Regions from separate parts of the Paenibacillus sp. FSL R5-0810 genome, predicted to be linked through region 3. Evidence: riboswitches for the same ligand, from Rfam matches in the RefSeq annotation. Region 3 holds a riboswitch; each other region holds the start of a gene.

Region 1 (7,426 bases), 3.9 Mb from region 3:
GAAATGGATGTGGAGACGGGCAAGGAGCAGGAGGGCTTGATCGAACTGAATCTTCCAACGGAACGCGCCTTCTCGATCCTGCATCGTTTATATGCCGATTGGGAGATCCTGTGTGAGCGGCAGGTCCATAAGGAAATTCCCGAGGTCCACGACGGCAGGGATATAATGTTTTGCGGCGAATGGATTACCTTCACTGCACGAAAAGGAGCGCGGTAAGTTTGGAGAAATATACCCATCTCGGCATTTATGGCGTATTGATTCGCAGCCAGCGCCTATTGCTGGTTCAGAAAGCTCGGGGTCCTCATCGGGGGAAATGGGATCTGCCCGGCGGATCGGTCGAGTTCGGAGAAGAGCCCGAGCGAACGCTGCAGCGTGAATTTCTGGAGGAGACAGGCCTATCGTCCGTCCAGGGAACGATTCGGACTGCGGTCTCCTATACGATGATCTATCAATATGATGAGAACAGGCTGGAGGAGCTCCATCATATCGGGATCATCTATGATGTTCAGCTGGCGGATGAGCCGGCAGGTTTGAAATCGGAAGGGGACGGCGAGGATTCGTTAGGCGCGGCATGGATTCCGCTGGCGCAGCTGAGCGGGCTGCCGCTGACGCCGTTTGCGGAGATGATGGCTGAACAGATCATGGGCGAGGACGATAAGCGGATCACGAAGAATGATCTCAAGCCGCATATGAGCGAGGAATAATTGGTTTTTCCAAAGTATTTTCTTGTGAAACGTAAAATACGGCTTCCGCGATCCAGGATCATCGAACCAGGAGGAGCATCGTGAAATGCAAAAAGCAGGCCCGACTCGGAGTGAAGCCGATTCAGGCCTGCTTCTGTATGTAATTCAGCTAGAATTTGAAAATATTGATCGTCTTCTGCAGCTGGAAGACAGCGTTGTTCATTGCCTCTGCTTCTTCGGCCATCTTCTTGATTGAGGTAATCCCCTCGTTCATGGAGGCGGATACCTGCTCCGTCCCTGCTGCGGACTGCTGGGTAATGGCCGAAATGTTCTGAATGGCGGCGGATATGCTCTGCGCGCTCTCCAGCATGGACTCGCTTTCCTTGGAGAAGGCGGCAATCTGCTCGGTGATGTACTGCACGCTGCTTACGATCTGCATGAAGACTTCCTCGGCTTCCCGGATCAGCTCCGTTTGTTGGCGCACGACATCCTCATTGATCTTAATGTTCTGGGTCGCATGCTTAATGTCTGCCTCAATGCTGCGAACCAGATTGAACACTTCACGCGTGGAGGAGGTCGATTCCTCCGCGAGCTTTCGAACCTCCTGGGCTACAACGGCAAAGCCGGCGCCGTGCTCGCCGGCACGGGCCGCCTCGATTGAAGCGTTTAATGACAGCAAATTCGTCTGATCGGCCAGCTCGGATATCGTTTCGGTAATTTTCGTAATGCCTTTGGCGTTTCGCGCGAGCGCATCAATGGATTCGGATACTTTGGCCGTTGCCTCGATATTTCGCAGCATGCCGGCCGATTGCCGGGATACCGATTCTCTTCCTTGCTCCACCAGCTGCAAAGTTGCCATCGACCGGGAGTTCATTTCATGGGTAGAGTGGGTGTAATTGCCGACCTTCTCCTCGATTTCCTTGATCGAGTCGGTCATTGCGGACACGTCCTCCGATATTTCGCCTGCTCCGACGGCCAGCTCTCCTGCAGAAAGCGATACCTGGTTCATGACCTGGATAAGCTCCTGATTTTTCGTTGATATATTCCGGCTTGAAGCCATGACGCTGCGGGTAATGTCGGAGGTTTCCTGAAGGATTTTGCGGAGCTTGTCCACCATGCTGTTGAAGGTTCTGCTGAGATCATTCATTCCGCCCATCTCTTCTACCTGGAAGGTAAAATCTCCTTTGGCAATTTTGGCGGAGACGCTGGAGATTTCGGAGAACGTGCTCGTAAGCGCTCTCTCAATGACACGGGAAAGTGGATAAGTGAGTCCGATTAGCACCGCAACAAGTACGATACCAATGACCGCTTTGCCTACGAGTATAAAGGCGATCAGCATTGGAAGCGCGAACAAGGCGGCAATGAGATAACAGGCTGCTGTGATTTTTTGAGCGATCGGGAGTCTGTTGAACCATGCCATACGAATGAATCCTCCTCAAGCTATATAGGATATTTTTACCATGATTATATCATCATGCGACAAAAGTAGATACAAGGAATTACAAAATTTTCAATCGGGTGAGTCTAAAGACCCTGACAAAGACCTGAAAGCCCCTGACCTCTAATCATCCTCATAAAAAGAATAGAGCGGATTTCAACGCGGATGCGCAAAAAACCCGCTCCATCGGCTGTCTATTTCTCTGCCCGGAACAATGCGGAGGCCAAATATTCGGTGTTATCGAGAATCATGCGGTCATGCTTAAAGACCGTCTCCCAGAGTGCAAGGTCGAGCAGTATTCCTTTATCCCGCTGCTCATAGGCATCCAGATGGCGTGTCTGTTCCTCCTTCAGCTTCTCGTTGAAATGATTGTATTCCAGCACCTCGGCCTGCTTGAAGCCGCTGCCCAGCAGCGCATCGCGCCATTTCTCCCGGTCCATGAGGCGGGGGATGCCGAAGAAGGCAAGCAGCTCGTCGAGCTGCGGTTCAGGCATGCTCTTATCCAGAATCAGCTCCCTGTCCAATAAAATTCCGCCGGCATCCAGAACGCGGTAATATTCCGGAATGGAGCGCGACGTATCGGTGAAGACGGTGACCGACTCGGCCAGAATGACATCGAATTGATTGTCCGGAAAAGGCAGCGAGCATACGTCGGCCTGAAGAAATTCCACATCCGTGCCCATCGCCGCTGCTCTTGCTTTTGCTTTTGCAATCATATGCTCATTCAGATCAATGGCCGTCACTTGGTAGCCTAGGCCGGCTAGATGGCAGGCCGTTCGGCCGGTTCCGCAGCCAACCTCCAGAATTCGGCTGCTCGGCCGGATGGGGTGCGAATTCAGCATTCTCAGTGTGGCCTCGAATCCCCCGGGGTGGGCGCTGCCCATCCCTAATTTGGACAGCATGTTAATGTAATTCATCGAATTGATCCCTACTTTCGTTATCTGCATAAGGATATTTGTTTATTTACCATATGATTGAGGTACGTTTGGGGTTTTCGCTGAATTTACTATTTTGAGCCCTTTTTTTGAAGATATGAGCGGTTTGGGGGAAATACGCATGAAGATGGAGCCGATTCAGGCCGCAAGGAAGGTCGTGTCGGAACAATATCCGGATTGTCTGCTGGCTGTACTGGGGGGCAGTGCTTCCAGGGGAGAGCACAACGAGCACTCAGACCTTGACGTGATCATTGTGGAGAGAGAAGGCGAAGGGCTGAGGAGAAGGACGATTGAAGCTGCCGGCTGGATCGTAGAGCTGTTTATTATATCTAGCTCCGGCTATCGCGAAGATTTTGACGCAGGCATCGTTGCGGCGAATCCGACACTGCAGCGGATCATGGCTGAAGGCATCGTTCTCTGCTCGGTACCGGAAGGGGAAGACATTCGCGCGGAGGCCCAGGCTGATCTGGATTACGGTCCGCTGCCATTAACGATGTCCGATATTGACGCAGCCCGGTACATGATCACCGAATACATGATGGATCTTAAGCAGGCCAAAGGGGACGGGGAAGCCTGGTTTACCGTTCAAAAAATATCGACTTTGCTCTGCGAGTTTGTTCTGAGGGTTAACCGGCAGTGGACGGGGGAAGGGAAGACGCTGTTCCGGCTAGTCTCCGGCTTCGATCCGCATTTTAGCGAGCGGTTGGTGCAAGCGCTGGAGGCGATGTACCGTACCCGGCAATCGCATCAGCTCATGAAGCTGTGCGAGCAGGTTTTGCTCCCTTACGGAGGCCAGCTGCTTGCCGGATATGAAGAATAAGGCCATGGCTGGGGGAAAAGACAAGCGGTACAGCTGCCGTGACCGTCGTTCTTTCCGGCTCATACCTTAAATATGTGATGACATCACGTATTTCAATAAATCCAGGAGGGATCGTCATGAGCGGAGCATATGGTGGAGATGTTTGGGGCACATCAACGGGTATTATATTGGTTCTCTTTATCCTGCTCGTAATCATCTCGCTTGCTTGGGTTTGAATCAAAGGCGATACGCGGTGGATAGCACAAGGACTCGGCATATGGCCGGGTCCTTGTTTGCTTAAGCATGCATATTAAACGCTTTTCTGCTTGGGCGATGGACTGTGCGCGGAGACGACAGCGGTCATCACGAGGTGGCTGGTATCTGTTTGGATGGCATGCTTGAACGCATCCTCGAGGGATTCGAATACTCGAGAGAGCGTTCCGTCGAGACGGCTTGCGTAATGGACGCTGCCCCCGAAGGTTCCCTTTTTCTTGGCGCGCTGCACTTCTCCGTAGATAATATCCATATAATGCTCGGTTCCGAGCGGATACAAGGCGAACTGGCAGGCGGTTTCAATATCCGCGTGTGGTCCAAGCTCGCTGTTTAACACCCGGGAATCCTCGGACATATAGACATCCGCATCCGTATCGCCTGGGCAGCCGATGGAGTAGGTTCCATTAAAGACTGTATGTACGCCGGAAGCTGCCGCATGGGCGAATATCGCACGGGTAACGTCAAATACGTGCTCGGCACGTCCGCGAACACAAGTGCTGACATCATCGGTATGAATCCATACCTTATCCGTGTGCACAGACTCCAACGCCCCCATAATCACTTCGACGAAGCGGTCCGTCATCGGCAATACCGAGAACCGGCAGCCAACAATCCGGCTGGTTCCGCATGCTAACTCATTCATTGTAGATTCCTCCTGCAGCATAAATTTGAGAACGCAAAATAACGCAAAAAAACCGCACCCTAAGGGATAAGTGCGGCGATGTCTACGCGAACAAAACATAAACATGAACGCTACACTTCCCCACGCTAGCATGACCTAGATCGGGTAATAAGGGTTAACGGCGGTTCTGCCGTTTCTCAGCACAAGGCACCCCTAGTACAGCAACACAAGATATGAAATTTTGTTTTGACCGGCCGGTCCAAGCTTACGAAAGAGGGCGGCTTCTTACTGGGTAATTGTAACGTCTCTGCATCGAAAAAACAATGTCAATGCAGCAAAAAACCGCCATGAGGAGCTTTAATAGGCTTCCTGATGGCGGCTCTTTGTCTTGTTTCGCTTACTTGTAAACTTTCACGCGATCTTCAAGCGGAGCAAATTCCTTGTCCCCTGGCTCAGCGACCGGCTTGCCGAACGGCATTTGCGCAATCAGCTTCCAGTTTTCTGGGATGTTCCATTCCGCTTTTACTTTTTCGTCGATCAGCGGGTTGTAATGCTGCAGGGAAGCACCCAGTCCTTCGGCTTCCAGCATCGTCCAAACGACGAGCTGAAGCATGCCGTTCGACTGATTCGCCCATACCGGGAAGTTGTCGGCATAGAGCGCAAAGTTTTGCTGAAGCCCTGCGATGACATCGTTGTCTTCGAAGAACAATACAGTGCCATAGCCTGCGCGGAAAGAGGCCATTTTCTCAGCGGTGGATTTGAATGCTTGCTCGTCGCCCACCACTTCCTTCAGAATGCCTTCCGTAATATTCCACAGCTTGTCATGCTGCTCACCAAGCAGAACGACCGTGCGTGCGCTTTGGGAGTTGAAGGAAGAAGGCGTGTATTTCACGGCATCTTTCACGATTTCTTGGATACGCTCATCGGAGATGACGGAATCCTTGCTGATCGCATAGTAGGAACGGCGATTTTTAAGTGCGGTAAGGAAGTCTTTAGACATGTTGATAAACCCTCCTGAGTCATGGTTTGGATTGCATACGCCTGATAAAAAGATGTCCTATCATTCAAGCAAATATGCATCAAGGTGATCGCTGAAATAGGTTGAATTATTATTCCTTAACAACTTACTAATTGTAAGAAATAATACTTCCGTTAGTATGTTATTATATTACATTGGTCATTGTCAACCCTGTGATTGAGAATTTATTGATGAAATACCCCGTGATTTGGAGCCAAAACAGGGGGCTTAAATTTTATTTCCTATTAATAAGAGGGGGCGAGGAGAACAATAGAAGGATTGAGGACAACAACGGCTAATTTCTGCCAAGCTTCATATTATGAACAATTGATGAACAAATCATGCAAAGATTAAAAATTTAATTGAGTTTGATTCTCAATTATACTTGTCGGTTGAGAATGAGGGTGATATAATGCTTATCAGAGCGTAATTGATAATCAATCTCAATGAGAATGATAACTGAATTACGAGCTGACGAAATGATTTAGAGACATATGCATAGAAGGAAGAGCCATGAAGATCATTTACTTAGCCGCAGCCGTTGTGGCGCTTTCCATCGTCTCCTTATTTATCGGAGTCAAGGATATTTCGCCGCTGGACTTATTCTCCATGACGGAACAACAACAGCATATTATGCTCGTCAGCCGCTTGCCGCGTCTAGTCAGTCTAATCCTGGCGGGAGTCAGCATGAGTATCTGCGGATTGATCATGCAGCAGCTTAGCCGCAACAAGTTCGTATCGCCGACAACGGCGGGAACCATGGATTCCGCAAGACTGGGAATTCTCGTTGCGATGCTCGTATTCACGACAAGCGGACCGCTTGTGAAAATGCTGGTGGCTTTTGTATTCGCTCTGGCCGGCACGTTTATCTTCATGAAGATCCTGGACCGGATCAAGTTCAAGGATGCGATCTTTATTCCGCTCGTTGGACTCATGTTCGGGAACATCGTAAGCTCGATCGCTACGTTCTTCGCTTATAAATATGATCTCATTCAGAACATGTCCGCATGGCTTCAAGGCGATTTTTCCATGATCATCAAGGGACAGTACGAACTTCTGTATATCAGCGTTCCGCTGGTCATCCTGGCCTACCTGTTCGCCAACAAATTCACGGTTGCCGGCATGGGTGAGGAATTCGCCACGAACCTTGGACTTCATTACCGGCGCGTCGTTAATTTGGGCTTGGTCATTGTAGCGCTGGTAACCGCATCCGTCGTATTGACGGTCGGCGTGATTCCTTTTCTCGGTTTGATCATACCGAATATTGTAAGCCTGTATCTGGGAGACCACTTGAAAAAAAGCCTTTCCCATACCGCGCTGCTAGGGGCCGGATTCGTTCTGTTCTGCGATATCCTTGGCCGGATCATCATATACCCATACGAAATTCCGATCAGTCTGACCGTGGGCGTGCTCGGAAGCGGTATTTTCATTTACTTACTGATGAGGAGAAAGGCTTATGACTTATAGAGCCAAAATCGGCCTGCTGGCCGCGGTGGCAATTATCCTGGTGGCGGCCTTTCTGTTCATCGATCTTGGCGGCAGTTGGGATTACGCCTTCCCGCGAAGAATCAAGAAGGTGCTGGCCATTATTCTGACCGGCGGGGCGATCGCCCTGTCTACCACGGTGTTCCAAACGGTCACGAATAACCGGATTTTGA
Region 2 (7,426 bases), 700 kb from region 3:
CCTGCCTTCTGCAGATTCTCGGCGGCCATATAGGTATGTGCAATTCCGTTAGGACATGAAGTAATCGCTAGTATTTTCATGTTCGTCATTCTCCTTCGCTGTCATGTTCCCGCTTACATTTATAGTGTACACGCTGAAAGCGCTGTTATCGGATGAACTTATTACCGGAACTTCCGGAAAAAACGGATTTATTTCGCAAGCAAAATATCCCTCAAAACGGGCCTATGCAACGATGCTTATCCCAAACGCTTTGCAGCATCCTGAAAAATGTAAAAAGCAGGACGTATGCCGTCCTGCTTGATCATCACCGTTTCTACCATTCATGTTACCCTTTTAACCTATTCAGCAATCGTATCGCATCCGTTTCCTTAGACAACGCACTGACCAGTGCCGGCTGCTCACTGATGCGCGACAATTCCTTGAACAGCTGCCGCATCTCTTTTCGCTCATCATGCTGGATCGCAAGCAAGAACACAAGCTCTACCTTCTCGGTCCCCCAGGTAATCGGCTGCTTCAAAGTAACGACAACGATGCAGGACTGTGTAACCCACTCCGAGCCGCCATGAGGGATGGCAATGCCTCCTCCTATCGTTGTAGCAGACAGTTTCTCACGTTCCAGCACACTTTCCGTATACCCGGCCTGGACATACCCTTTGTCCACCAGCATCTGCGCAAACTTGGAGATTAACTGTTCCGGACGCTCTAGCTCCTGCTGAGGAAAGATGAGAAAAGGTGTCGTATATTTCAAAAAAACCGATTCCTCAGCCGCCCTGCCGTCCGGCTCATCAAGCCGACGGATCGCCTGCTCCAGCTTCCGCTCGTCACTGGCCTCGAGCAGAGGGGAAACGAGGATATGCGGTATTTTTAACTTGGGAAGATCAACGGTCGTTATGACAAGATCCACCTCATGAGCTGCCAGATAATCCTCTACCTCCGCTTTGGACATCGTTGTCTCTACATGCACGGACGGGAATCTCCGCTCCACCTTCGCGAGAAGGAGTTGGGACATCCCTACCCCCATATGACACACGATAATCACCTTTTGAGGGTGACTTTCATTCTGGTGAAGCCGCTCCACGGACGCCTGAAAATGCAGCGTCAAGTACGCGGCCTCCTCTTCGGGAAAATACAGATGGAACGCTTCCCCTACCTCTTCCAGTGCCATAATGACCCGATCGAACATATACGGGTACATCTTTTTGATCTCAGCCAGCATCGGGTTGGACACAGGCAGACCATAATGAAGACGGTTCATGGTCGTGTACAAATGCAATTTTAACCCGTTCAGCAATACGGGGTCCCTGGAGAAAGGAAGCATATTCAGCTCCGACATCCGCTGGGTCAGCTGCTCAACCAGGCGGGGCAAGAGGGGGTGGCTGTCTGCCAGATCGCTTCGTCCAACGCCCTCATTCTCCTGCGTGTATCGGATCTTCCCGCCAAGCAGGTGCAGGGTTAGATAAGCGGTTTCCTCCTTGGAGAAAGGGACGGCAAACAGTTTTTGCAGCTGCTTCAAAAAGTCCGTCGCCCATGCAAATTCCGTTTTGTTTCCCAAAAAGGCCATGTCCTGATCAGAGAGCGAAATCGGCTGACCCAGCTTGGTCCGTTTGACCATGAGCAGAATATGCAGCATCAGGCTTTCAAAGGTTTCATCGGTGAAGCGGAGCTGATGCTGCTTTTGCAGCTCCTTCAACTCATGGGACACGGCTGCAATCTCGTGCGGTTCAAACTGGTTACGCATCATCTGTCCCGTCAACTCCGGACGGTTGATCAATTGGTTCAGCCGCGCCAGCGCCATCCGTTTGTTCTTCTCCGTACCCTCAATCATGAAGCCTACGCGCTGCTTCGTCACTAAACTCAGATCAAAGCTTCGCAGCCAGTCCGCAATCTTGTCCATATCCCGTCGGATAATCGCCTTGTTCACGTAAAACGGCGAAGCCAGGTTCTGCAGGGTTACGGGCTTCGCGTTCATCAAGAGCCGATATGCCAGGTGCAGCACCCTTCCCTCATCGGATTCATCCTCGCCGGTACGCTCGTTGGAATACAAACGGTGGAACAAATCAGCCCGATCCGCTTCTCCAATCTCCAGATAGACGCCAAGTCCCGGCCTTTTCACCAGACGGCCACTGGAGTGCTTAACGATATATTCTTCAATCACCTTCAGATCGTTACGGATCGTCTTCTCCGAGCACTCGGTCTGATCCGCGAGATCCTGAACGAGCCATTGGCGGTTCGTTTCCATTAACAAGTTGCGAAAAATCTCTTTTTGCCTGTTATTCATTCCGGTCTCCTATTCAGCTTATTGGGAGAGCTCACGCTTCGTAGAGCAGGTACATCGTCCTACGTATATCATATCCGGGTCGCTATGGCAATCTGAACGGGGACGTTACACGGGAAGGGAGCTATAAAAGGGCTTGTTGACAGGAAAACGGAGCGAGCGGTAAACCAAACAAGGATGCCTCAAAAGTCGGCACCCTTGTTCTTGATCCGCTTATAATCCTCGTACAACTTAAGAAATCCCTTCGGCTCCTCGGCGTATCTTTCCCATAAAAGCCTCCACAGCCTCCTGCGCCGACGCCGCTCCCGTCACGGCGGATATCACCGCGACGCCATCCGCACCCGCTCCAATCACTTCCTCCACGCGCTCCACGGTAATCCCGCCAATGCCAACGATCGGCAATCGGATTCCAGCTTCGCGCAGCTCACGGAGAATTGCCGGGCCTTGCGCAGCCTTGGCATCATCCTTTGAGCGGGTCGGATAGATCGGTCCGATGCCAAGATAATCGGCACCATGGAGGATCGCGCGCCGGGCTTCCTCCACCGTATGCGCCGAGACGCCCAGCATCCGGTTGCCGATCCGTTCACGTACCGAAGCCGCAGATTCGTCGTCCTGGCCGATATGCACGCCGTCGGCGTCCAGCTTCAGTGCCAGCTCTACATCGTCATTGACGATGAAGGGTACGCGTGCTTGCCGGCACTGCTCCTGGATCCGGCGAGCCAGCCGGAGCATCGGCTCCCCGTTGAGTGCTCCATGTCCCTTCTCACGAAATTGGACCATGGTTGCGCCTCCAGCCAACGCCTCCTGCACGACCAAGCTAGGCTCGACGATGCAGTTCACGCTGCCGAGCACGAGGTACATCCGCAGATGCCGCCTCATCATCTCAGGTGCCACTCTGCCTGTCATTGCAGCACCTCCTGACGGCGGCGATTGTATGCCCAATGATTGGTCGGGCCCTGTCCCTGCCCCAAGTTTAATCCGTCCTCAATGGCCGCTTGAATGAATAAACGCCCGCTCTGAATCGCATCGAAGGCGCTCAAGCCCTGGGCCAGACCTGCCGTAATGGCTGCAGAGAACGTACAGCCGGTCCCATGCGTATGAACGGTGTTCACGCGCTTGGCGCTGAGTTCCGTAAAGCCGGTGCCGTCATATACCAGATCCACCACCTGATCTCCATCCTCCTCGAAGCTGCCATGACCGCCCTTGATGATGACGATCCGCGGACCGAGCCCGCCGATGCGGCGAGCCGCTTCCCGGCAGTCATGCCTCGTGCGGATTCCCATTCCCGCCAGCACCTCCGCCTCCGGAATATTAGGCGTCACCACCATCGCCAAGGGAAGCAGCTCCCGCTTTAGTGCATCAACCGCTTCAGTACGCAGCAGCTCCGCACCGCCCTTGGCGATCATCACGGGATCGACAACGACGTTCTCCCAGCCAAACGACCGGATCTTAGCGCTGACCAGGCGGATAACATCCGCATGAAACAGCATCCCGGTCTTTAAGGCGTCCACGCCGATATCGCCGCCCACCGCCTCGATCTGCTCCGCCGCCGCTTCCGGCGGGAGCGGATAGACGCCATGGACGCCCAATGTATTCTGCACCGTTACTGCAGTCAATGCCGACATGCCGAATACGCCCAGCTCCTGGAACGTCTTCAGATCCGCTTGAATACCTGCGCCGCCCCCGCTGTCGGACCCGGCAATCGTCAGCGCTCTCGGAATCCGCGCGTCTGTCATCGGGACACGCTCCCTTCCGTCAGGATGTCCGCTTCGCGGACCGACGCGTGCCCTTCGAGCGAACCGGAGTGGAGCTTTGCAAGCTCATCCAGGAAGGCGATCTGGAAGCTGCCCGGCCCGAGTCCGGCCGTTTGCTCGGCCGCGCGGGCGGCTGCTGCCCCATAGAAGGCAAGGCCAGCCGTCCCCGCCAGCAGCAAATCCGGCTCCACAGCGGCGAAGGCCCCGAGCACGGACGTGAGCAGGCAGCCCGCTCCGGTTACTTTCGTCAGCATCGCATGCCCGCCGCGTATGATTCGCGCCGAAACACCATCGCTGATCACGTCCTCCTCTCCAGTGATAGCCACCACCGTATTTAGCCGCTGTGCAGCCCGCAGGGCCAGCTCTAAGTTCCCGCCGGACGCAGAGTCGTCTGCATCGACCCCCTTGATCACCCGGACTTCGCCGATCAGATTGGCAACCTCGGCCGCATTGCCCCGCACCAGGGAAACCTTCACTTCACGCAGGATCCGCAGCGCAGAAGCGGTCCGAAACGGCGTTGCCCCCGCTCCTACCGGATCGAGGAGGACCGGGACGCCATGCGTATTGGCGGATTGCCCGGCAAGGATCATCGCATCCACTTGTTCGCGGGACAGCGTGCCGATGTTGAGCACGAGCGCTCCGGCAATTTGGGCCATATCCGCCACCTCGTCGGGGGAATATGCCATTACCGGCGACGCGCCCAGCGCGTATAAGCCGTTGGCCGTAAAATTCGTAACCACCACATTGGTCATGTTATGGACAAGAGGCTTCTGCTGCTGCACCTTCGTTAAAAGCCCCGCAAGCTCCGAATCCCATGTATTTCCGCTCATTGCCATCATCCTTTCCCATTCTTTTCTTGGTTTTTGGCATATGACATACGACATATGAAACCCATAATCTCATCTCAACCCGAATTCTGATTCATTCTCAAAATGCATGACCTTTCGTTACCCCTGTCTGTCCCATAACTCAAATGCTCAGCGCCCATACCCCGTGGCATCGACCAACGGCTGGAACGGCACGGGCCATTCCTCCTGCTTGTAAGCCATGTCCCAGAACATATACTCCAGCTGGCAGCTCAGCATAAAATGCTCGCGCATCCGCTCGCGCTCCTTCATCGTCGCTCCTTCCGCCCACGCATCCACACGGCCAAGGAACTTCCCTGCCGCATCCTCTCCGCGATTCCCGTAAAAATGAATCCATTCATGGAACGGATGGGTGCGATCCGGCTTAACTTCATCCAGCAGTCTGCGGCCGATCTCATAATACGTCCACGGACAAGGAAGCAGGACCGCCATAATTTCGCCGAGGGTTCCCTCATGCGCAACGGTCAGCATGTGACGGATATAGTGGTGCGCAGACGGTGCAAGAGGGTAGCCCTGGAGCTGCTCATAGTTCACTCCCGCGACCGAGCAGAAATTTTGATGCGGATGCACCTCGCTGTTGAGGATAAACGCAATCTGTTCGTTGAACGCCGCCATATCCTCCCGGCTCGTGCACTTGGATATGGCGACGCCATAAATGCGAATGTAGGCATTCAAATACTCGAAGTCCTGCTTCACATAGTGAATCAGCTGTTCGCTGTCCAGCTTCCCGGCGGCAATTCCCCGCACGAAGGGATGGTTTACGATCGCCTCGAAAATTCCGTCCGCCTGCTGGCGAAGCTCTTGGGTAAACGTCATGGTTTCCCCCACCTCCATCTTGAAATGAAGAGCAGGAAGTCCTCCTAGCGACCAGGCAATCCCGGTAATCCGGGGATTCGAAGCCAAGCATCCGTTGCATGTCCCGCAAACCTACGCATACCGTGCATCCTTTTCATATCAGCAACGGTTGCATCCGGGAACTTTGCAGATCCGGCAGCCGTTGTACCCGGCTACATGTGTATATCCGGCAACCCTTTATGTACACGGCCAACCCTTTATGCACGGCATATGGCAACCTTGCATGCTGCTAGCTCGTACTCGTGCGCTATCGTGCTGTGCGACGAAGATGCAGGAAATTACGTTTTTCGGAGCATGACAAACAAAGCCGCCCCGAAAAACGGAGCGGCTTCAGCAATAGTCCTCTTGCCCGGCAGAAGCAGGCGCAAAAAGGACTCTATCCGTGAAGGCTCCACTTTCCTACGCTAGTACGAACTAGATCAGGTTCAAAGGGTCCAAGATACGCTCTTGTCTCAGCCGCTGACGGCTCCCCTAGTGGACTTCCTATTCTATTGACTATTACTGTACATAGGTTTAGCGGTGGTGTCAAACGTTTCCGTGTTTGCTGCAATACTCGGTAGATATAACCCCCTAACCCCCTTTTTCCAGAAAAAAAGGTGACCGTTCATGCTTTCATTCGCAAATGCCATCAATTGACCGATGCTTACCTTATTGAAGCGGTATTGTCATTTCGAGCTCTTTCAGGAAAATAGGTTTTTTGTATTCATGGGTGACAAAGACTGGCTGTTGATCCGAATTTAAGGCCGGGAATTCGGTTACGTAAGCATTATTTTTGGCATCAATTAACCTCGTCTTCGTTTCCTCGGAAGGAATGATGTACATGTCCCATGGGTAAAAATTGTACTTGCCTTCCAAATCCTCGAGGATCAACTCGGTTTGCTGAAGGGGGTCAGTGACTTCTTTCCGGTAATGTACGATCGTCTTATCTTTTAAGCGTTCCACTTTCGTCACTAACAGGCGGCCTAATTCCCCTTGAGGAATAATTAGAGGATGATCGGTCGACGGTTCATGCTTCATCGGCACTCTAATTCCATATACCGGCACATCCCCGCGCAAATACGGACGGAACGTAATGGACTTCGGCGTAACAAGAGGTAATTCAAATCGAAAGGTTCCTAACTGGACATGTGTACCGTCTTCGACGTAGCCATCTCCATCCATCTCATAAGGTTTGAACTCCATTCCAGTATCAGTAATAGCTAGGATATCATACATGGGATCTTGCGCTTTAGCTGCCGGCCGCCTGTATACTAGCTCCACGTCCATCGTACCCGTACCGGATTTAAAGCCTATTTTCTTAATCAGCAGGGTGGTTTCTCCATCCGTTGCACTCCTCATCGGCATCCATGATTTCGTTCCGGAAACGGTCTTTTTAATGGGAATTGAAAAATCCCAATGACCTTTAACTCCGTCCACGTTTGCTACCTCGATCGTTAGTTCGAATTCATCCGGTAACTTCTGTTTGAATGGCAGCAAGCTGATTTGTCCAATTCCTGTTTGGCTATCAATAGGTAGAGGACCGCTGCCACCGACACGGTCTGCGTATGGCTTGCCGTCAATTTTGAATTTGATTCCGTCTATGAAACCATGCCTACCGGAGAATCCATCCTCAACCTGTTGTATATAACCGATGGAGAGACGATCACCGTCATACATCACCTCTTGAATTTGCAGCG
Region 3 (7,426 bases):
AAAGAGAGCAGGAGTCCGATACCGGTTCCGATGGCAAATCCGATCACGGTTAACTTTAGGGTAGCCCAAGTGTGTTCCATAAGTCCCGACGCCCCGGTGATGGCTTCATGCCCGATAGCCGTCGGCGCAGGCAGAATGAATTTCTCGATATCGAACATCCAGACCGCAGCCTGCCACACGATCAAAAAGAAGAGGACCGCCACGACGGGCGGCCATATCGAGCTCCACCAGCTTTTCATGGACGGTATTTCTCCGTGAGCTTATCCATGCTGATGCCCTGCGGATGATGTGCGATTTTGACTTGGGAGATGATGCTCGGACTCCCGGCTTTCACCAGCGCATCATGCATTCGCTCCACGATGCGGAGCAGCTCGGACAGCTCGCCTTCCATCGTTGTTTCCAAAGCATGGACCTCGTATTTGACGCCGGAATCCTGGATTACCTTAATGGCTTCATCCACATAAGGGATGCTGTCTCCGCCGTCCGGCGTACGCGGAATGACTTGAATGCTCAGCAGTGTATTCGCCATGAGTCAATCGTCCTTTCGTATATGGGTTCTCATTTGCACGGCCGTTAAGCCTCATGCCGATGAGCCGCGAAGCAGCATTGCAATGCTGCGGGGAGTGCTTCTCCTATTTGTCAGGCAAAAACTCATTCGTAAACGCGCGCTCCGCGTCCAATTCCTTCTCCAGCAGCTTGCGCTCAAACATCCAGTCGGCATATCCGGACCAAACCTCGGCCTTCTGCTCGCCCCAGCGCGGCGAGTCATCTTGATAGCGCGGGCTGAGCCACTTCTGGCTTTCCAGCACCAGCTCGGCATCCAGGTCGGGAACTGCCTTCGACAGCAGTGCCGCGGCATCTTCCGGATGGTCTATCGCATATTGATAGCCTTTGGACGTTGCGCGCATGAACGCTTTGACAAGCTCCGGGTCATCCGCGATCAGCTTCTCGTTCGTTACGATGACCGGCGTATAATAATCCAGCTGTTCGGAATAATCCTTCACGTAGATCATGTCCAGCGGCTCGCCGCGAAGCTGGGCTTCAATGCCTGTCCAGGCATAGTAGATCCAGGCGAAATCAATATCCCGCTTAACCGCCGTAAAATAATCGGCGTCTCCGATGTTCACGATGTTGACCTTGTTCACATCGGCTCCATCGATCTCCATGATCGATTTCATGACGGCTTCCTCAATCGGAGAGCCCCAGCCTCCGTAGGATTTTCCTTCAAAATCGGAGGCCTTCTGGATGCCCCGATCCTTCGGTGCAGCGAATCCGGACGTATTATGCTGAATGATGGCTGCGATCGAAACCAGCGGCAGCCCCTGTGTCCGGGCGAGCGTTACGCCCTCCTGATAGCTGATGCCGAACGGTACGTTGCCGGAAGCGACCATCGCATCGGTTCCCCCGGAGCCCGGCTGTACGATTTGCACGTTCAGCCCTTCCTCCTCATAATATCCGAGCTCCTTGGCTGCATATAATCCGGTGTGGTTCGTGTTCGCCGACCAGTCCAGCATCAATTGGACATCGCGGAGCTTGGCCGGCTGTTCTCCTTCTCCGGCAGTCTCTTGCTTGCCGGGCGCGCTTCCGCCGTTCTGGCCGCTTGCCCCGCAGGCGGAAGCGACCAGAAGCAGGACGCAGGCGAGCAGCAGAGAGAGCCATGTACGTTGTTTCATCGTGTTTCTCCTCTCCTTATATGTCTTCCATTTTCCGTATTAACTTCATAACAACAACAAAAAACGCCCCGATCGTATCGGAGCGCATGACGGCGTAAGTATATACTACGGCTTATGAACAGCCGCAATCTTATGGCTTCCTACGCTGGCATTACCCAGATCAGGTATAAGGGTCAGTATCTCTATGGGATACACTCTCAGCCGGCCGATTCCAGCTCCCCCGGTATTTATGAAGTTACGGGTTATACTTCCGTTATTATAGACCTACCGGAAGCACCTGTCCAGTACGGGAACGCCCCATGCCTGAAGGCGATTTTCTACGTTCGTATAGGTCGCCGGGATGAGTGGCTGTCCAGGCATGGAAGACCCGAATGATCCAGGCGACCCATAGGAGTCTCTATATGCGGGCGGGCAACCTTAGACCTGGCCTGTTAGCGCTGGAAAAATTCAATCCATTCGCCTTCCGGACCGTGCACGAAGAAATAGCGGTAGCCGTTGGGCAGCGTGACGATTTCCTCATCCAGATGCGGAACGTCCAGCTCCTTCACCCGTGCATATTCCGCTTCAATGTCGTCCGTGCTGACGGCAAAGTGATGCACCGTTCCCTCCGCAGGAAGGGAGTCGCTGTATCCTTGAATCAGCTCGACCTCGGTTTCATCGCTGCCGTTAAAGCCGAGGAAAGCCAGCTGGATGACACCGTTCGTGTGCGTCAGACGGTCCTTGAGCTCAAGGCCGACCACCTTCGTATAGAAAGCGATCGTTGCTTCCAGATCCCTTACGACAATGCCTACATGGTCCAATCGTCTTTGTCCCATTTTACAAGAACCCCTTCCATGAAACTATGCTAGGATATAAAACCAAAGATACGTTGATATGAAAGAATAATACTACATAAACCCCATGTGTCAAGTGGGGATTGAGTGACTACAATCCCGGGACAATTCCGCAAATAACGATTCTACGCGGCCTATATGCCTATAAATATCCAGTTGTTGGGCGCTTCTTTCTTTACTTTTCCTCGGGCTAAAAGTATGATTGGATATGGAAACGCTTTAATTCGAAAGACCTATTCATCATGAATGACCAAGCCTACCTTTTGTTTCAGGGAGGGATATGAATGAGCCCGGGTCCATCCGATTCCATATATATTCGGCTCGCGATTGGATACGCATTGATCCAATGGATATTGGCCCTGTGGATGCCGGACGCTTTATTGCTTCACCGCATCTTAGCCATTATGGCTCCGATAGCCGCATTCGCGTATTTGATCGGGGTGATTGGCAGTCGGTATGAGCAAGGCCATCTTCGCAGATTTTGGCTTCTGATTGCAGCCGGATTGGCCGGCGATGCAATAGGGCGCATCCTGTATGCGGGTGATGAATGGATTGGAGGGGTGTTTGGCGGATCCATCCGGCTGGCGGAACTGTTCTGGAGCTTGGAAGCTCTATTGTTCGCCGGTGCCCTGATTTACCTGTTCAGACGAGTGCAGGGTCCGCTGCGGGGCGCTCGGTTTACCCTGGACATCATCATTGTTGCGATTACCTTGATGACGGTGGGGTGGGAGTATCTCATTAAGCCGGAGATGGAGAGCGGGACGGATACCGTCTGGAGGTCGGCCGGAGGAGCGATGCTCTATCCGCTGTGCGGAATCGTACTGATGTTCTTTACGCTGGTCGTGTATTTTAACACTAAGCAGCTGCACAAGCGGGCGGTCATCTTCCTGTGCCTTGGTGGAAGCGCATTTGCGCTCGGGGATGTCCTTCGGATCTTTCTTGATAGTTTCATGAACATCGGAGCTGGCCTATATGTATATCCGCTGCACACCCTCTCTGCATGCTTTATCGGCTTTGCGGGTGGACAAACGCTGCCTCGAAGGGGGAGGAGATCCCTATCCGAGAAGAAGCCGTGGCCGGCAGGAACCTTGATCGTACGATATTTGCTGCCCTACAGCGTCCTTGGCGGAATGTTTGCCCTGATGGCCCATCGGTTCGGGGGATGGAGCGGTCTATTTACCGGCTTGACCCTCTGCTTCATTCTCATTTTGATCAGGCAAATCCTGATTCAGGTCGAGAATGACCGCTTGTTCGAAAGGCTGCATGTCAGCCTGCAGAAGAGTGAATCGCTCGCGCACCGCGACGATTTGACGGGCCTGTATAACCGTCGTTATTTTAACGCCAGGCTTTCGGAAGCTTTGGGCGAAGCAGATCGGGCCGGTTTCCGTGTCGGACTGCTGTATATGGACTTGAACCGTTTTAAGCGCGTGAATGACAAGTATGGGCACCGTGCGGGGGATTTGCTGATCCAGAAGGTGGCGCAGCGCCTCCATTCGCTGGAGTCAAAGGGCGTAATCGTATCCCGGCTCGGCGGCGATGAATTTACGGTTATGCTGTATCCGGCCGGAGAGGATCAGGAGCTGATCTGGATGGCGGAGGATATCTGGACGCTGCTGAGCGAGCCCTATGAGCTGGAAGGAACCGAAATTTACACCTCGCCGAGCATCGGGATTGCGGTTTACCCCGATCATGCCAAGGATGACCAGGAGCTGATCGGCCGTGCGGATACGGCGATGTATGCGGCGAAGGAGCGGCATGCCCGGTGGCATTTTGACGTAGAGCAGACCATGCTGCTGCAGCTTCTTCATAAGAAAGCGGATTAAAAGGTGCGATTCCTTTGTCGGATCGTCGAAAGTCAGTTGTTATCGGCAATTCTTGTCGATTTTTGCTATATCAAGAGTCGCTTTAACATAGATATTACGCATTTGCAGTAAAATTAGGTCATAAGTTTGATAGAAATCCATAAAATGCAAAGAAATCATATTCTAAATGCCGATAAAGCATAGTGAGAGCTTGCTTGCCAAGGAGGACGAACATGATTTGCGACAATTGCAGCACCTTTGAAGCGATTGAGGACCAAGGAAGAACCGTTCATATGAAGCCTGCTCGGCAAGAGCTTGTGCGCTTGCTTGCACAGAACGGCTACACGGTGCAGGAACACAATGAGAGTTGTGCTGTGAACTATAAGGAACGTTCCGATCTGATCTCCATTATGGAGTGTCTGCAATCCCTTCCGCGAAATCTATGTGATGAGCTGTCCTTCTGTGTCACTGGAGGGGAAGCTCCGAAGACCCGGCATATTTGGACGCCGATGCAGAGGTTTGAGCTGCAGATGGAGCACTATGATATGGTGAACGTTATATTACATAAAGAATTTACGAGCTATATGCAGCCGATCGTGGATCCGTCCGAGCATATTGTTGCCTATGAATTTCTGCTGCGTCCGCTCAAAGGCGGGATCCCGTTTAAGCCCCATGAGCTGTTCGAAACGGCACGCAAGACCGGTTTGCAGGTTTTTCTGGATCAAGCGGCCAGAACGTCTGCGATTGAAACCAGCGCACAATGGCTTCCGAAGGGCGTGAAGCGCTTCGTGAATTTCCTGCCATCTTCGATCTACGACGCCCAGATGTGCCTGAACCATACCTTCCATACGATTGAACGACTCGGGCTCGATCCCGGGGATTTCGTATTCGAGGTGGTGGAAACCGAGAAGGTCGATGATGTCGGGCACCTGCAATCGATCTTCGAGGCCTATCGCAGCCACGGGATCTCGGTAGCGATGGATGACGTAGGGGCAGGCTACTCCACCTTGGAGCAAATGATCAAGCTGAAACCGGATTATGTCAAAATAGACCGAAGCCTGATCGACGGCTGTGATCAGAATCCAACCCAGCAAAGGCAGCTTGTGACCATTACCCATATGGCTCACGAGTTCGGGGCGATGGTGCTTGCCGAAGGGATTGAAAGACGGGAGGAATTCCATTTCTGCCGGGAAATCGGAATCGAGCTGTCGCAAGGATATCTGTTCGGAAAACCGTCCCAGCGACCCCCATGCGGTCCGGAGCCGCAGCTCATTTAACCAAAGCTAGCCCGGCGGCTTAGCCTGATCATCACAGTATTATTATAGCCTTAGTGAAGATACGGGTCCTGTCCTAGCGTGCCAACGGCAAGCGGAATATCCGTTTATATAAAGGAAGAAGCTCCGCACACAGGTGACGGAGCTTCTTCCTTTTCGTGATAGGGCAGAGAACGGTGAAGTAAATCCTCAGACCGTCCCGAGCATTATTCGTTTCTACAAGCCCTCAATCCTACAATCAGTGGATCCTACAATCAGTCGGTCCTACATGAAGCCCGGGCTGCTTGGGTCTGCCCGAATAAACCGATCAAGCTCGCGGTGCTTTTACCTCGCCACGGCCGGCGATGCCGTATTCCTTACCGCTGACGTTCAGCACGGCAGGCGTGTCGGTCTCGTTAACGATGATGGTTTCCTTGTCGGTCACCTGAACCTTCAGGCGGGATCCGCGGAACATCACCTTGAACGAGAAGGAGGACCAGTGGCCCGGAATGAACGGATTCAGGTGGAGGACGCCGTCTCTCACGCGCAGGCCGCCAAAGCCATGCACGACGGACATCCATGTGCCTGCCATGCTGGTCGTATGGCAGCCGTCTTCCGTATCGTTGTTATAGTTGTCGAGATCAAGTCGAGCCGTGCGCAAATACATCTCATAAGCCTTCTCCTGATACCCGAGCTCGCAGGCAAGTATCGCATGCACGCAAGGGGAGAGGGAGGACTCGTGTACGGTGAACGGCTCGTAGAAGTCGAAATTGCGCCGCTTTGTCTCCAGATCGTACCGATCGCCCAGGAAGAACAGACCTTGCAGCACATCGGCTTGCTTGATATATACGGAACGCAGGATCCGGTCCCAGGACCAATTCTGATTCAGCGGCAGGTGCGCAGGATCAAGCTCCTTGACCGGTACCAGCTCCTTATCCAGGAATCCGTCCTGCTGCAGGAAGATACCGCGTTCCGGATCCTCCGGATAGTACATTTTGCTGATGATGTCCTGCCACTTGGAGGTTTCGCTGCCCTCGAGCTCCAATTTATCGATCAGCTCGGCATAGCGGGAGGCTTCGTTCTCCTTGACGTAGGCCAGAACGTCCAGCGTATACTCCAGCGTCCAGCTGGCGATCCGGTTCGTGTACCAGTTGTTGTTCACGTTGTTCTCATACTCGTTCGGGCCGGTGACGCCCAGGATCATATAACGGTCCTTCGCAGGCACGTAATTGACGCGCTCCTCCCAGAAACGGGAAATTTCCACGAGAACCTCAAGCCCGTATTGGCCCAGGTACGAGAGGTCGCCGGTGTAGTTGACATAGTTATAGATCGCATAGGCAATCGCGCCGTTGCGGTGAATCTCTTCAAACGTAATTTCCCATTCGTTGTGGCACTCTTCGCCGTTCATGGTGACCATCGGATAGAGGGCGCCCTTCGTGAAGCCGAGCTTCTTGGCGTTTTCCTTCGCTTTTTCCAGATGCTTGTAACGGTAGATGAGCAGATTCCGGGAGATGCTTGCATCGGCCGTGCTCAGATAGAACGGCAGGCAATAAGCCTCGGTATCCCAGTATGTGCTGCCGCCGTATTTTTCTCCAGTGAAGCCCTTCGGACCGATATTCAGGCGGTCATCCTCGCCGCTGTATGTCTGGTTCAATTGGAAAATGTTGAAGCGGATCGCCTGCTGTGCCGCCACATCGCCTTCAATGACGATATCGCTCTCTTTCCATTTATCGCCCCAGGCGTCAGCCTGCTCCTTGAGCAATTGCTCGAACCCGGTCTGGACCGCAGGCGCCAGCACGGAACGGGCTGCGTCAAGCAGCTCACCGAGCCCGTGGTTGCGGGAAGTCACGTTAGCCACATATTTA
Region 4 (7,426 bases), 1.8 Mb from region 3:
GCTGCTTCCTGTTCCGTCCGGGCGACCATACCAGCGCGACGCATAATCCGCAGAAGCCGCTCGTTTTAACATATATACATTTTGACGTGAAGGAACCGGTTACGGACATTCCGGCCCCGTACCGGCAGCTGAGCGAGACGATGGATTTCGAATATTTGCTGGCCCGGTATGTCCGGTTGTATCTGGACAAGCCTTACGGGGCGGAAGAAGAGGGCCAGCTTATCCTGAAGCAGCTCATGATTCATCTGCTGCGGTCTGACCTGAATGAGCCTGTCGTAAAAAAAGCCAGCAACCAGCTGATGGAGGCGATTCACGAAATCGCCAATTATGTGCGCCAGCACCCGGGGATTCCACATCGCGTGGAGGATTTGGCGGCAAGAGCCGGACTGTCCCCGCGTTATTTCTCGATCAAATTCAAGGAGCTGATCGGTACGCCGGTCCAATCCTATATTATCCAGATGCGGATCGAGCGGGCGCAGCATCTGCTGGTGCACCAGGGAATGAATGTCACGGAAGTGGCCGACGCCCTCGGGTATCGCGACATTTTCTTTTTCAGCCGGCAATTCAAGCAGTATACCGGAAAGAGTCCGTCCGAAATCAGGTGATTCCCCCGCTCCCTACCGTTCACGCATGCTCTTCGCGAAGCGGAAGGGGCCTCGGGGTTTCAACGTAAGCAATTTAGGGTAATCCTCGCTTACGGTATATAGAGAGCAAGTGAGCTTTGAAAGGGGGTGTACGGGAATGAGCCCAAGAAGACGGGTGCGCGGGCGGTTTTTCAGTCGCGGCGGCGGCAGTATTTTTCGAAATCGGCTGCGTCGCATGAAGTCGACCATAAACCAAGGGCATCTTGATGTATGGTTTTGATGGAGCCTGAGTATTTTGTCCGGGGATAACAGGCGTGACCCCGATTTTATATACGATGATCCGAAGCTAGCAGCCCAGCCGGGTGATCTTCAAGTACCTTGTACATACCTGGTTGGTGAGAAGCACCATGTTGGAATTATTTTATAAGTTAAACGTAAAAGGGAGTCCGGGAGGGCTCTCTTTTTACATGGGGCTTGCGTGATGCCCCTTGGCTTTATGCTCGAGCTCTAAGTTTCACGATTGAGCTTGGGACCGACCCCGTGTATGATCAGTTTACGGATATTCGGAAGCGGTTTATAAGAGGTTTTCGAGTTGCGGCAAGGTATAAGGCCAAGCAGGGAACTGGCGACTGCATGATTGAGAAAGCTGGGGGGATGGAGTTTATGAAAGCGGCGAATCAAAAGACAGCCCTGGTGACAGGCGCATCCAGCGGCTTCGGAGTGCTGATCAGCATCGAGCTGGCGAAAGGCGGGTATGATGTCGCAGCCGGGATGCGAAGGCCGGAGGCAGCCGGGGAGCTCCTGCAGCAGGCGGCGAAGTTCGGTGTGGCTGAGCGGATTCGAGTGATCGAGCTGGATATTTGCAGCGAAGAGCAGGTACAGGCAGCTGCACGCTCCGTGGAGCAGGAGCTCGGGCGCCTGGATGTGCTGGTGAATAACGCAGGCATCGCGGTCGGCGGATTCGTGGAAGAGGTGCCGCTCAGCGAGTGGAGACGACAGCTCGAGACCAATGTGATCGGAACCGTCTCCGTGACGCAAAGCATGCTGCCGTTGATGCGGCGGACCGGTAAATCCAAAATGATTCTGATCAGCAGCATCAGCGGCGTTGTCGGCTTTCCGGGGTACGGCCCGTATGCCGCTTCCAAATTTGCCGTTGAAGGCCTTGGCGAAAGTCTCGCCATGGAATTGATGCCTCTAGGCATCGATGTGGTGCTGGTGCAGCCCGGCGCTTACGGCACGCCGATCTGGAGGAAGAGCTTCGGGGAGTTGAAGGTGAGGGAGGGTTCGCCATACAGCGGGATGCTGAAGCGGGTATTGGCGTACTCCGAACGGACCGCCAAAAAGAGCGGGGATCCGCTCGAGGTTGCAAGGTTGGTGGCTCGAATCGCCGGTATGAAGCATCCGAGCTTCCGGTACCGGCTTCCCCGCAGCACCCGGCTGACCGGGCGGATCAAGGCATGGCTGCCCGACCGCTTCTTTCAGCGGCTGATCGTCCGGCTATTGGGAAGAGAATAAGGTCTAACATTGTCCTTGTTCGATAGGGACGCAACGGGAGTCATTGCGGTCATGAATGAAGGCATCCGCAAGGACGTTCTTATTTTTCCGTACACAGCTCCTTCTCCAAGCACGCATCCCGCTTCTGCTTCTTGTCTGCGGGCGGATGGAGGATGCCGAGCAGCTCGCCCATTTTAACCGTCGTCCCGAGGGTAAGATCTCCCCGGGGGGTAAAGGTGCCGCTCTCGGTCAACAGCACGACGGTTGAGCCGAATTCGAAGTATGCAAGCTCATCCCCGATCTGCCATTTCGTCACGTTCTCGTCGGCATAACGGATGCTGCTTACGTTCAATGCTCCGACCTTGACCACGGCAACCTCACCGAAGTCATGCTTGATATAGGTAATGAGCCTTTCGTTGCGGCTAAGCACCGACCGGATATGGGTCATGGCAAAATCGTTGACGGGATACACCTTGCCCTTGAGGTGCTCCCGCTCGATCTGCACGCCGGTAACGGGGGCGTGAATGCGATGGTAATCCGTCGGGCTTAAATATAAGACGAACGCGTAACCGTTCACATAATTCTCGATTCTCGGAGACTGCGCAAGCAGCTCTTCAATGGTGTAATCCTGTCCCTTGACGTTGAGGATGGTGCCGGTATCGATGGTGCCCATGGCGGTAATCGTCGCATCAACCGGGCTCACCATCGCGTCGGCGGTCGTATCTATGGCCCGCAGGCCGAGCTTTAATCGGCGGGAGAAGAATTCATTGAGCGAGCGGTATTCATGCAGCTCTTTCTCCGCTTCATGCGCCGGGATTTGGTATATTCGAATAAATGCAGGGATCAGATGACGGCTCAACCGGCTGTGGGAGAACTGCCCCACCAAATGGGACAACCACTTTCGGGAGGAGAGCTCTGTCATCAGACGCAGCAATCGTTTGGCCATGTTATTCTCCTTTTTTGTGCAAAGACCTAAGCTATCGATGATGCTTGAAAAGCAATCACTCTGATATTGACATAGAATCGGCTGGAAATCAACAAACAGGCCTTGAAGAAAAAAAGACCCTTGCCAAATCAGGAAAGGCTGTGTATTTTAAAGTTAACATAAAACCGAATAGGGAATACGGGTGCTTGAGTGAATCAGGCTGAGATTGCAGCTGCTATCCGCTGTTGACCGTTAATCTGAACTGGGTAATGCCAGCGTAGAGAATATCCGACCCTGCTCATATTAGGGCCTAATTTCCGTCTGCGCGTTTCCAGACGGTTTTTTGTTGTGATTTTTTTCCACTTTTAAAAAATTGCGATGGAGAGGGGTAATTGTACGATGGAAACGATGAGGCAAGGCATAATGGGGGCTCAGCCGAGAAAAGGGCTTAGACTGAGCGATATTTTGGTGACGGTGCTTGTATCGCTGGTGCTGGGCGTGGTGTATCACTTTTGGGGATCGGTATACAACCTGCTGAAGCCGCTCTTTTTCGAAGCGGACGAATTGCTGTATGGCATGTGGTTTGCCGCGGCGACGCTGGCCTATCTGCTGATCCGGAAACCTGGCGTGGCGATCATTGCAGAGGTTGCAGCCGCGCATGTCGAAGTGCTGTTCGGCAGCGGGTGGGGGCTTACGCTCCTGATGTACGGCTTGATTCAAGGCTTGGGGGCCGAGCTCGTATTTGCCGCAACCCGCTACCGCAGCTCTTCTGCCTTCACGGTGGCTCTGGCGGGGGCCGCTGCCGCCGTCGGCTCGATGCTCCTTGATTTCTTCTACAGCTACACGGACGATCTTCAGACCTGGATGTTCCTGGCGAAATACGGCATGCGGATCTTCAGCGGCGCCGTCATTGCAGGCCTTCTGATGCTCGTCCTCGCCAAAGCGCTGGAGCGTACCGGCGTAACCTCCCTGCTGCGTCCGGCATCGCAAAAAGAATATGAGGCGCTGGACGATTCGCGCCATGTCTAAAATGCAAACGGGCGTACACTTCGTAAACACGGTGGATGCGCCTAATGATCCGCAGGAGGAACCGGCGCTTTATGTAGAAGGGCTGCGCCTTAAATACCCGGGCGAGGAGCGGCTGATGTTTAAAGATCTTTCGTTCTCCGCCGCCCGCGGAGAAAAGGTGCTGCTGCTGGGTCCAAGCGGCTGCGGCAAATCGACGCTTCTTCAGGTGCTGAGCGGGATGATTCCCCGGGCGACGGAGGTGCCGATGAAATGCCAGGCGCAGAAGCTTCCCGTTTCCTGGGGATATGTGTTCCAGGATCCGGACACCCAGTTCTGCATGCCGTTCGTCGACGAGGAGCTGGCATTCGTCCTGGAAAACCAATGCGTTCCACGGGAGCAGATGGAAGAGCGGATGCAGGCAGCGCTGCAAGCCGTCGGCTTGGAGCTGGAGTCGCTCCATGTCAAAATCGCGCATTTATCGCAAGGGATGAAGCAGCGTCTTGCACTGGCTTCTGCCCTATTGCTGGAGCCGGAGGTGCTGCTGCTGGATGAACCGTCGGCGCTGCTCGATCCCGAGGGCCGCGAGCAAATCTGGACGGCGGTGAAGGCTGTGTCCGCAGGGCGCACCTTGATCATCGTGGAGCACCGGATTGAAGAAATGGCTGAATATGCAGACCGGGTCGTGCTTTTTGGCCCGGATGGGACGATTCTGGGTGAAGGCACGCCGGCCGACGTATTCGCCCGCTATTCGCGGGAGCTGAAGGAATTCGGCATCTGGTATCCCGGCGTATGGGACGATTATGCAGTGTCCCCATCCGGCATGGAGGTGTTTGCACCGCTTGGAACCTCCTCCGGCGGATCCCGCCAGGATGACTCCTTCGCCAGGGATTTGGGAAAAGCCGCTCGGCTACAGAACCGGGAACGACTCCATTCCGTTGAGGAGTCCGGACGGCTTACCGGAGCCGACTTTACGTCGGCAGAACAGAGCAAGCCTGCCGTTCAGCTGGCCCAGTTCTCAGGCAAGCGGTGGGACAAAGCCGTTATTACCGTCCAAGGGGCGGAGGTGTATCCGGGCGATTTTATTGCGATTGTCGGGCCGAACGGAGCGGGGAAGAGCTCGCTGCTTCTGAGCCTGATGGGGCTGCTGAATGCGGAAGGCATGTACCTCCTCGGCGGGGGGGAGGTTCCGTTAGGGAAAGGAAGACGAAACCGCAAACAAAGGGAACGGATGCTCCGCCGAATCGGATTCGTATTTCAGAATCCCGAGCTGCAATTCGTGACGGAGCGCGTTACGGATGAGGTGGCGTACTCCTTGCTGGTGGACGGCATGTCCGCGGATGAGGCGGCTGAGCAGGCCCGCCGGACGCTAGAGCGATTCGGACTAGACGGCAAGGAGAGCCGGCATCCATACCAGCTATCCACGGGCCAGAAACGCCGCCTCAGCGTGGCCACAGCCATGGCCAGACAGCCGGCGGTGCTGCTGCTGGATGAGCCTACGTTTGGCCAGGATGCACGGAATACCTTTGCGATTCTGGAGATGTGCGAACGGCTGCGCCAGGCCGGGACGGCGATCGTGATGGTTACCCACGAGATGCGAATCGCCGAGCAGGCGGCCACCCATATTTGGGAGATCCGTCAAGGGCAGCTGGTCTCCAGGATGGCATCGCCCAGGCTGGCGGCAAGGAGAGCTCCCGGCTTCCAGGAGAACGGTTATCCGCCAATGAGGGCGGAGGACGAAGCCAAGGAATTTGGCGCCCGTGAGGACAACAAGGAATCTTCCGGCAGACCGTACGCGGAGGTGAGGTCATGAATATATGGAATCCGGTCCGCATCACGTGGCTGCACCGGGCAAATCCGGTGGTGAAGCTGCTTCTCGTCTGCTCCCTGTTCCTGATGACGGTGCTGACGCATGACATTGACTTTGTGGCGTATCAGGCGCTGATCTTTATGCTATGTCTCCTGGCGCTGTCCGGTGTCCGCACATGGAAGATGCTGCTGTTCTTCATTCCGTTTCTGCTCGCGTTCATCTCTTCCTCATCCTCCATGATGCTGTTCGGGAAGGGAGACACGGTTTGGTGGGAATGGGGTCTGTTCAAGGTATCGGAGGAAAGCTTTTATCGTGGATTGCATCTGGGGTTTAAAGGCATCGCTTTTGCCTGCGAAGGTCTTCTGCTCGTGACGACAACGTCGTCGGTCGATTTGTTCTACAGCCTGATGCAAAAGCTGAAGCTTGCTCCCAAGTACGCCTACAGCTTTATGGCTTCCATCCGGCTTTTGCCGATGGTGTGGGAGGAATATGTGATCCGCCGGCAAGCGCTGAAGGTGCGGGGAGTGGTCCCGATCCGCGGTGTCCGCGGGGCGGTGAACCGGGCAGGGATGTATGTGGTGCCGCTTCTGGCACAGAGCATCCGCCGGGCGCACCGGGTTGCGGCGGCGATGGAAGCCAAGCGGTTTGACGGTGACCGGGGACGGCGCAGAACTTATTTTTACCCTTCGCGCTACTCCCGCTATGATCTGCTCACCATCGCACTTTTAGCGGCGGCGGCATATGGCGCTTATGCGGCTGCGGGGCATTTTCCATGGTTCGGCATCGGGGATGTGCGCTTTGATTAAATTCGAGGGCATTTTGCGTGAAAGTTCGTAATTTCACGTAAGATGCCCTTTTTGCGTTTGGCTGGCGCTGCATGGGACCAGTGAAAAAAGAGATGGATTTTTCGTTCGAATGGTATATAATACGGTTGGTACCAATATGTTATTGTCGGTACCAACCTTGCATACCTGGATCGGTATGCGTTCCACTTGGAGGCTGCACCCATTTGAGGTGACAAGAACAGAAGAGACCAAGCACACGTTGAGGGATAAGAACAGGAAAGACAAAGCACGCCTTGAGCGGACGACAACCCGGTCAGAGGCAAAGCGGAAGTAAAGCACCGTATCCAAGTGGCTCAACGTAAGAAGAACAAGGAGGCTCGAATATGCGGGAGCGTATTTTGAAAGAAACGATGCGTTTGATCCAGCAGAAGGGATTTGCCTTTACCGTCAGTGATCTGGCGCAGGGGCTTGCGATCAGCAAGCGGACCATTTATGAGCATTTTTCCTCCAAGGAAGAGATCGTCGAGTCGATCGTTGATAGCTTAATTCAGCATATCCAGCAGCGGGAGCGGGAAATTGCGGAAGATGGACAGCTGGGCGTTCTGGAGAAAATCCATCAAATCCTGATCTGTTTGCCGCAAGAGCTTGAGAAGATGGATATGCGCCTTTTGACGGATCTCAAAAAGTTTCATTATAACCAATGGGAGAAGCTCGATACCTTTTTCAGAGAAGAGTGGGGCATCGTCAGCAAGCTGATGGAGCAGGGGATGGCTGAGGGCGTCATCAAGCCGATCTCGCTTCCGTTGTTTATCGATCTGTATCT

Evidence for each region. Region 3 has a riboswitch for thiamine pyrophosphate ahead of MKX76_RS20190 (ABC transporter substrate-binding protein). Riboswitches for the same ligand answer to the same signal wherever they lie in the genome.
Region 1: linked by a shared signal. The riboswitch ahead of MKX76_RS02770 (YkoF family thiamine/hydroxymethylpyrimidine-binding protein) and the one ahead of MKX76_RS20190 (ABC transporter substrate-binding protein) in region 3 are both predicted to bind thiamine pyrophosphate.
Region 2: linked by a shared signal. The riboswitch ahead of tenA (thiaminase II) and the one ahead of MKX76_RS20190 (ABC transporter substrate-binding protein) in region 3 are both predicted to bind thiamine pyrophosphate.
Region 4: linked by a shared signal. The riboswitch ahead of MKX76_RS28085 (ECF transporter S component) and the one ahead of MKX76_RS20190 (ABC transporter substrate-binding protein) in region 3 are both predicted to bind thiamine pyrophosphate.

What each region holds. Positions count from the first base shown of each region.
Region 1 covers NZ_JBBOCF010000001.1:591,240-598,665, forward strand. Annotated here, with positions in the region: gene MKX76_RS02740 (class I SAM-dependent methyltransferase) at 1-216, shown strand, start outside; gene MKX76_RS02745 (NUDIX hydrolase) at 219-704, shown strand; gene MKX76_RS02750 (methyl-accepting chemotaxis protein) at 853-2,103, opposite strand; gene MKX76_RS02755 (class I SAM-dependent methyltransferase) at 2,316-3,038, opposite strand; gene MKX76_RS02760 (nucleotidyltransferase domain-containing protein) at 3,178-3,876, shown strand; gene MKX76_RS02765 (sporulation protein YjcZ) at 3,993-4,091, shown strand; gene MKX76_RS02770 (YkoF family thiamine/hydroxymethylpyrimidine-binding protein) at 4,166-4,771, opposite strand; TPP riboswitch at 4,872-4,975, opposite strand; gene MKX76_RS02775 (nitroreductase family protein) at 5,148-5,750, opposite strand; gene MKX76_RS02780 (ABC transporter permease) at 6,282-7,235, shown strand; gene MKX76_RS02785 (iron chelate uptake ABC transporter family permease subunit) at 7,225-7,426, shown strand, end outside.
Region 2 covers NZ_JBBOCF010000001.1:3,827,018-3,834,443, forward strand. Annotated here, with positions in the region: gene MKX76_RS17150 (fructose-specific PTS transporter subunit EIIC) at 1-80, opposite strand, end outside; gene MKX76_RS17155 (BglG family transcription antiterminator) at 326-2,278, opposite strand; gene thiE (thiamine phosphate synthase) at 2,507-3,181, opposite strand; gene thiD (bifunctional hydroxymethylpyrimidine kinase/phosphomethylpyrimidine kinase) at 3,178-4,011, opposite strand; gene thiM (hydroxyethylthiazole kinase) at 4,008-4,859, opposite strand; gene tenA (thiaminase II) at 5,007-5,711, opposite strand; TPP riboswitch at 6,130-6,233, opposite strand; gene MKX76_RS17180 (DUF4179 domain-containing protein) at 6,399-7,426, opposite strand, start outside.
Region 3 covers NZ_JBBOCF010000001.1:4,526,628-4,534,053, reverse strand. Annotated here, with positions in the region: gene MKX76_RS20200 (ABC transporter permease) at 1-239, opposite strand, end outside; gene MKX76_RS20195 (thiamine-binding protein) at 236-529, opposite strand; gene MKX76_RS20190 (ABC transporter substrate-binding protein) at 633-1,673, opposite strand; TPP riboswitch at 1,794-1,905, opposite strand; gene MKX76_RS20185 (VOC family protein) at 2,105-2,488, opposite strand; gene MKX76_RS20180 (GGDEF domain-containing protein) at 2,791-4,329, shown strand; gene MKX76_RS20175 (EAL domain-containing protein) at 4,542-5,585, shown strand; gene MKX76_RS20170 (glycoside hydrolase family 65 protein) at 5,890-7,426, opposite strand, start outside.
Region 4 covers NZ_JBBOCF010000001.1:6,280,261-6,287,686, forward strand. Annotated here, with positions in the region: gene MKX76_RS28070 (helix-turn-helix domain-containing protein) at 1-605, shown strand, start outside; gene MKX76_RS28075 (SDR family oxidoreductase) at 1,248-2,099, shown strand; gene asd (archaetidylserine decarboxylase) at 2,179-3,024, opposite strand; TPP riboswitch at 3,192-3,304, shown strand; gene MKX76_RS28085 (ECF transporter S component) at 3,412-4,032, shown strand; gene MKX76_RS28090 (ABC transporter ATP-binding protein) at 4,025-5,821, shown strand; gene MKX76_RS28095 (energy-coupling factor transporter transmembrane component T family protein) at 5,818-6,624, shown strand; gene MKX76_RS28100 (TetR/AcrR family transcriptional regulator) at 6,987-7,426, shown strand, end outside.